Regions from separate parts of the Paenibacillus hodogayensis genome, predicted to be linked through region 1. Evidence: riboswitches for the same ligand, from Rfam matches in the RefSeq annotation. Region 1 holds a riboswitch; each other region holds the start of a gene.
What was found. Region 1 has a riboswitch for cobalamin ahead of metE (5-methyltetrahydropteroyltriglutamate--homocysteine S-methyltransferase). Riboswitches for the same ligand answer to the same signal wherever they lie in the genome.
Positions count from the first base shown of each region.

Region 1 (2,260 bases):
CGTGCAGCAGGCTGCAGGAAGGCTGGAGGATCTGCCGGTCCAGCGGGACTTGGGCTGCCAGTTCGTTCACAAACGCCAGCTTGGCGCCCAGATCGCTCCGCCAAATATTGCGGCCGTCGATCAATCCGACCCCGAGAACTTTGTCAGCCGGGAAGCCGAACTGCTCCAAATGCTTCTTGTTCCGCACATAGCCGTGCACGAAATCGAGTCCGATGCCGTCCACCGGCAAAGCGACCGTTTCCTCGTAATGCTCGACTCCCTCGAAATACGTTTGCAGCAAGATTTTCACGCGCGGAGCAGCACGACGCACTTCCTCATAGATACGGGCAACCCGCTTCATCTCGGCCTTTGGCAGCGATACGGACAGGATCGGCTCGTCGATCTGCACCCACTGTACGCCCTCTTCATCCAGCTCGCGAATCAATTGCAGGTAAGCCGGCAAAAATTGATCGACCAGTTCGTCCAATTGTTCGGCTTTGTAGCCTTTGGACAGCTTCAGGAATGTGTACAAGCCGAGCACGACCGGTTTCCCTTCGATCGAAAGCTTTTCTTTGGCTTCCCGGTACGCCTGCAGCGGACGGTTTTCCAGAAGTGCGGGCTTCGCTCCTTCCAGCTCGGGCACGATATAGTGGTAATTCGTGTTGAACCATTTGGTCATTTCGGAAGCGGTCGCCCCTTGCACGCCCCGAGCTATCGCGAAATAAACGGAGAGCGGCACCGGTCCTCCCGTATGCCCGAAGCGCTCCGGCACGACGCCCAGTTGGACCGCCAGATCAAGCACATGATCGTACAAACTGAAGTCGCCTACCGGCACCAGATCGATGCCTTTGTCGCGCTGCGTGCGCAGATGATTCAAGCGGATCGTTTCCAATTGGGCCAGCAGTTCGACCTCGCTCGTCTTTCTCGCCCAAAATGCTTCAAGCGCCTTCTTCCATTCCCGGTCGGCCCCGATTCTCGGATACCCGAGCGAGCTGCTGCGTATTGTTGTTGTCCCCATAGCCGTTCCTCCTCTTATTGTCTCGCGGACTGCTTATTGCTTGAAAACATCAAAAAAGACATCCTTTACCCGGAAAAACGCATAGGTAAAAGATGCCCCCTCATTAGTACGTATGATGGCCGCTATCTTTAACACCTCCCTATCTCCCGTAGGTAAAGCAGTGCTGTCAGAACAGGCAGGTCTCCTGGCTCCGGGATCGACATGTTTGACGGCCTTCCCGATCATTCGATCAGTGGCGTTGTTCGTCAAACACTACTCCGTTACAGTGGCGGGACCGCGTCGGTATTGCACCGATCTTCCCTTTTAAGCACCGGCAGCGCCGGCACACCTATTCCCACATTATTCGGTTATGAAAACACAGTTACACAAGGATCATACAACACAATGCCCGGTTGTGCAAACCCTATCGGAATAGTTATTATTGGATTAGGTGCCCGAAGAATCGGTCGAGAGATGTTCTTTCTCCTCCGCCAGCCGCTCGATTTCCGCTACAGACAAACCCGTTACTTTGGCTATGACAGTCATGTCTATCCCCTCGATCAGCATAGCTCTGGCCGCCTTGGCTATTCCTCTTGCTTCTCCTTTTGCTTCTCCTTTTGCTTCTCCTCTTGCTTCTCCTTCGGCGATAAGACTGTTTCGCTCAATCAGCGAATGTTCTCGCGCCTCGTATAAACGGATCGTTTCTTCATCGCTGCTCAGCCACTCGAGCCGTTCTTCCGTTTTGGCAATAATAGGGTCCATCCCGATCAGCTCCTTCAAATTGTGACAGTCAAACCTGATCGGCAAGCATGTCCCGGAAGAGTACTCCGTTTTTTAAACCTCGTTTATACATATAACTTCGGCCAAACTGTGAAGATGATTGATTTTTTCTTCATAGGCGAATAAGACCGCCACCTGTTCTTCAGGTAGTCGGTCTTGCAACATTTTAAATAAACTGATGATCTCTGTCTTTGTCTCATCGTACTCGGACAACCGGTCAGCCAGCAGCTGCCCATGCATAATCGTTTGATCGAGAATAAGCTTTTGAAAGGAATGGCTGATGCTCATCAAAATCCCTCCGCCTCAAAATTTCAGGAATCAGGCGTAAGGAAAATGAGTTCTATCGAATTCCCATCACGCCTTCTTCTAATTTTATCCTATAATGGGAATATGGCGCTACGGTTTATACTTGGTTAACTATAGGTAGAGAACTATACTTCGCAAATGCAAGCCCGAGCGTCACTTCACAATCATCACCGATCCCCTCAACCATGCGACACTGCA
Region 1 covers NZ_BAAAYO010000020.1:24,031-26,290, forward strand. Annotated here, with positions in the region: gene metE (5-methyltetrahydropteroyltriglutamate--homocysteine S-methyltransferase) at 1-997, opposite strand, end outside; cobalamin riboswitch at 1,155-1,344, opposite strand; gene ABD796_RS32490 (hypothetical protein) at 1,424-1,738, opposite strand; gene ABD796_RS32495 (hypothetical protein) at 1,811-2,044, opposite strand; gene ABD796_RS32500 (MFS transporter) at 2,242-2,260, opposite strand, start outside.

Region 2 (2,260 bases), on a different contig from region 1:
TGCCGGTTACAAAGGCGGAGAAGTGTACGGCTTTATTATCCAGCGATTGAAGGAAGGGAAGCGCGAGGCTGCCAAGCAAGTGCTGAAAGCGATGGCGGAACGATAAGCGGATACGATCAGCGCCAACGGGCGTGCCGGACGGCGCGGCCGTTTTTGTTTCTAGTGCGATTGCCGTGAGACGGTCTCAGGGGCAATCGAAATAGACACAGTCCGGCTATGCAGAGAAGGCGGAGGGGAGCCTTTGAGTCCGCAAAAGCGAAGCGGTCGCCTTTGAGATCGGATTCCGCCTGCTACTACTCAAACAGGGAATCCGATTTCAAGTGCGATTGGAGGAGCAAAGGGTCACCGCAGCCTCGCTTTGCCGCCGATTTTTCTTATGCGATTGCCGTGAGACGGTCCCGGAAAGCTATTGTCAGATGAGACAATATAGCCTATAATCGATCCGTAGCCAGATAGCAGTCACAAGCAAGCATGGTGCAGTCCAGACCATAATCGGCCAACAGGTGCCCGGCGTCTTTCGGCGTGCGGGTTAAAAGGGAAGTCGGTGCGAATCCGACGCGGTCCCGCCACTGTAAGCGAGGTATTTGCCCGTATGCCACTGTTCCCGGAAGGGAGCGGGAAGGCGGGGAAAGCGGCGCTGTTCTTTCAAGCGCGCCTCTCGAGTCAGGAGACCTGCCTGTTTTGGCAAAGCTTAAGGATTCCTTCGAGGAAAAGGAGCCGGCTTATTCGGGAACGATAAACCGTTTCGTGCTGTCCGTGCGATTGCCCGTATTTGCTGCGCCCCCGTCCTGATCAGGATGGGGGCTTTTTTGACGGAGGACCTCATATCGCCGCATTCCGGGAACGGTCCGGAGCAAGAGAAGGAGAGAAACGCTATGAAGAAGCTGTCTATGCTGCTGCTGGCATCCGCGCTCGCGCTGAGCCTTGCGGCATGCGGTCAAGGCAAGCAGACCGGCGGGGTCAAGGAGCCTGCCCAGGCACAGCAGGGGGATACCGGCAAAGCGCCGCAGGCGACAAGCAAGAAGACGACTTATCCGCTGACGCTAAAGGATAGCTCGGGCAAGGAATTTACGTTCGCCAAGGCGCCGGAGCGAATTGTTTCGCTTTCGCCTACGGAGACGGAAGTGTTGTTCGCGATCGGCTTGGGCGATAAGATCGTCGGCGTGTCCGATCTGGATGACTACCCGGCGGAAGCGAAGAGCAAGCCGAAGATGGGCAACCTGCAAGGAAATCCGGAGGCGATCATCGCGGCCAACCCGGATATCGTATTCGCCGGGCTGTCGTTGAATAAAAATTCGGTTACCAAGCTGAACGAGCTGAAGCTGAATTTGTTCCAGACGAACCCGAAGACGATCGACGAGGCGATAGACCGGGTGCTGCTGCTGGGGGTTATCACGGATAAGCAGGACCAGGCGGAACAGGTCGCCGGCCAGATGAAGAAGGAAAAGCAGCAAGTCGTCGATGCGCTGAAGGGCTTGAAGCCGGAGCAGAAAAAGAAAGTGTACATCGAATTTTCCCCGGGTTGGACGGTGGGCAAAGGCGAGTATCTGGACGACATGATTGCAATTGCAGGGGGCGTCAACGTGGCATCGGACTTGCAAGGCTGGAAGCAGATCAGCGAGGAGAAGGTGATCCAGGCGAACCCGGACGTCATCTTCTTCGCCAAGGGCGTGCCGAATCTGGAAAAGACGATCCGGGAGCGCAGCGGCTGGGACAAGATCGCGGCCATACAGGGCGGCAAGGTGGTCGGGCTTGACGATAATCTGATGTCGCGCCCGGGCCCGCGCATTACGAAGGCGTTGGTCGATATGGCCAAAGCTTTGTACCCGGAGCTGGTGAAATAGATGAAGCGTAAGCTGTTGGCATGGGGAGTGGCAGGAATGCTGCTCCTCCTTGTTTCCGTCGTTGTCAGTTTGTCGCTCGGCTCGGCGCATATTCCGGTCTTGCAGGTATGGGGAATATTGCTCAAGCAAATTCCGTGGATCGGGGATTCGGTAACCGCCGTCTGGCCCCAATCGTCGGAGCAGATTATTATGAAGGTACGGCTGCCGCGCATCGTGCTCGGCATATTGGTCGGAGCGGCGTTGTCGGTCGCGGGCGCGGGGTTTCAGGGCGTGCTGCGCAATCCGCTGGCCGATCCGTATACGCTTGGGGTAGCGTCCGGCGCTTCGGTCGGGGCGGCCTTTCTCATTTTATTCGGACTTCATTATGCGTTATTCGGGATATGGACCATTCCGATCGTCGCTTTTGCGACCGGTCT
Region 2 covers NZ_BAAAYO010000002.1:368,625-370,884, reverse strand. Annotated here, with positions in the region: gene ABD796_RS07145 (hypothetical protein) at 1-106, shown strand, start outside; cobalamin riboswitch at 487-694, shown strand; gene ABD796_RS07140 (ABC transporter substrate-binding protein) at 876-1,844, shown strand; gene ABD796_RS07135 (FecCD family ABC transporter permease) at 1,845-2,260, shown strand, end outside.
Region 2: it holds a riboswitch for cobalamin, as region 1 does, so the genes downstream of both, ABD796_RS07140 (ABC transporter substrate-binding protein) here and metE (5-methyltetrahydropteroyltriglutamate--homocysteine S-methyltransferase) in region 1, are expected to answer to the same signal.

Region 3 (2,260 bases), on a different contig from region 1:
ACCGAGGCTAACGGCAAATGGAAAATAACCGTCGTCAGCCCGACCGAGTTCGACCTGCAGGGCGTCGCTTACGTCAACGGGTACTTGGGCGGGGGATCCGCCTGGCGCAACGGGGCGGGCATCAACCTCCGCTCGTCCGCATCGCGGGTCGTCATCGTCGGCAATGCGATCGGCTCGCTGCCTGACGGCGTGTCGAGGCAAGATTACGGAATCGTCAGCGAGGCGGCCGACGTGCTCGTCAGCGACAACGATCTGAAGGGGAATGCGGCCGGACCTTACCTGCTGAGCGGGACGCAAACGTCGCAGACGCGGTTCACCGGCAACAAAGGGGTCGATCAGATCGACGGACTGCTGCTCGCGCGCATAGCCGGACCGGTTGCCGACGGCGTATACGACCTGAGCAATATGTTCTACGTAGACGGGCAGCGCATCCGGATCGTCAAGGTGACCCGCAAGCTGTCGGCCGGTTCGTGCAGCGTGCGGCTGGACGCCGACGGGGCGAGCGCGGGCGGCAGTGCGGTGGCGGCCGCTTCGGCGCTGCAATCGACGACGTTGGTCAGTCCGTATACCGTAGACGGAACCGCCGGCCCGCGCAGGCTGCAGGTCCGGGTGCTCGGAGCCTCCTCGGCCGAAGGGCTGGAGGTGCAGTTCGCTTATCAGGTTGTCAGTTAATGAAACAAGCGTAGCGTCCGAACCGAGGCTGTGGTATAATCGCCAGAGTGAAACGAGCTTGACTCTATTGAAAGAACTGTAACAGCCAGTAGGTGCCTCGCGTTCGGTGCAAGAAGACCGAATGCCGGGTTAAAAGGGAAGCCGGTGCGAATCCGGCGCGGTCCCGCCACTGTGTACCGGGGAGAACTCCATAGGCCACTGTTCCGCATGCGGGATGGGAAGGCGGGGAACTCGCAAGCCCGAAAGCCAGGAAACCTGCCTACTGTGCTTCAGCCAACGACATCCTTCGCGGAAAAGGATCGGCTATTCAGCGATTTGATCATTCCCAGCATGGTTGCGGCCATGCGCGAAAGCGGACCGGAGACGGGCGCTTCGCGCTGCAGCGCCGTTTTTTTGGCGTCATGGCCTTACGTCGCCATTGTGCCGTGCTTGGCAAATCCTTGATGCGCTGCCCCTTCCTACGGAACGGGGCTTTTGACGTTGCGCCGGGCGAAGACACACGGGCTTTCAATACCGGCAAGCCGTTCTCCATTATTCCAAACCGGAGAGGAACGAACCGCTTCATGAACAAGATTGCCGCACTACTGCTAGTTATCCTTCTTAGCTTCTCTCTCGCCGCTTGCGGAGCGAAGAACAAGGAAGAACCTACCGCGAAAAACGGGGCGTCCCCGACGGGAGAGCAGACCGCTGGAAAACAAACAGAAGCCGCTGCCACCGCCACCAAATACCCGCTTACCTTAAAAGATACGACCGGCGCCGAAATTACGCTGCAAAAAGCGCCTCAACGGATCGCTTCCACCTCTACGGCCGAGACGGAGATTTTGTTCGCGCTCGGACTGGGCGACCGGATCGTCGGCGTATCGGATTTCGACAACTACCCGGAAGCCGCGAAGTCGAAGACGAAGCTGGGCGGCGTCTCCGCTCCGAACGTGGAAGCGGTGCTGGCCGCCAACGCCGATTTGGTCATTACCGGCATTTCCATCAAGGACGATGCGCTCGGCAAGCTGCGCTCGCTGAACCTGCCGTTGTACAAGTTCGAGCCCAAGTCGATTGACGACATTATCGCCAACGTCTTGATCATCGGACAATTGACCGACAAGCAGAAGGAAGCCAAAGAGCTGGCCGACAAGATGAAGAAGGACATTGACAGCATCAAAACCGCCGTCGGTACAGTCAAGCCGGACCAGAAGAAGAAAGTCTACATCGAGTTTTCGCCGGGCTGGACGGTCGGCAAGGGCGAGTTTATGGACGAAGTGCTGACGCTGGCCGGCGGCATTAACATCGCTTCGGATACGAAGGGCTACAACAAGATCAACGAAGAGAAAATTATTCAGGACAACCCGGCCGTCATTTTCTTCACCACCGGCGCCAAAGACAAAGCGGGCCAAACGCTCGACCAAATCATTAAAGGACGCAACGGCTGGGACAAAATCGATGCGATCAAAAACAACCAGCTCGTCGGCGTCGATCAGGATACGCTGAACCGTCCGGGACCGCGTATTGTGGATGGCTTGCGGACGATTGCCAAAGGCATTTATCCAGATCTGATTAAGTAAGAGACCGTCATTCGAGTAAGGGGAAGCCGAAG
Region 3 covers NZ_BAAAYO010000001.1:345,648-347,907, reverse strand. Annotated here, with positions in the region: gene ABD796_RS01325 (right-handed parallel beta-helix repeat-containing protein) at 1-672, shown strand, start outside; cobalamin riboswitch at 746-949, shown strand; gene ABD796_RS01320 (ABC transporter substrate-binding protein) at 1,236-2,228, shown strand.
Region 3: it holds a riboswitch for cobalamin, as region 1 does, so the genes downstream of both, ABD796_RS01320 (ABC transporter substrate-binding protein) here and metE (5-methyltetrahydropteroyltriglutamate--homocysteine S-methyltransferase) in region 1, are expected to answer to the same signal.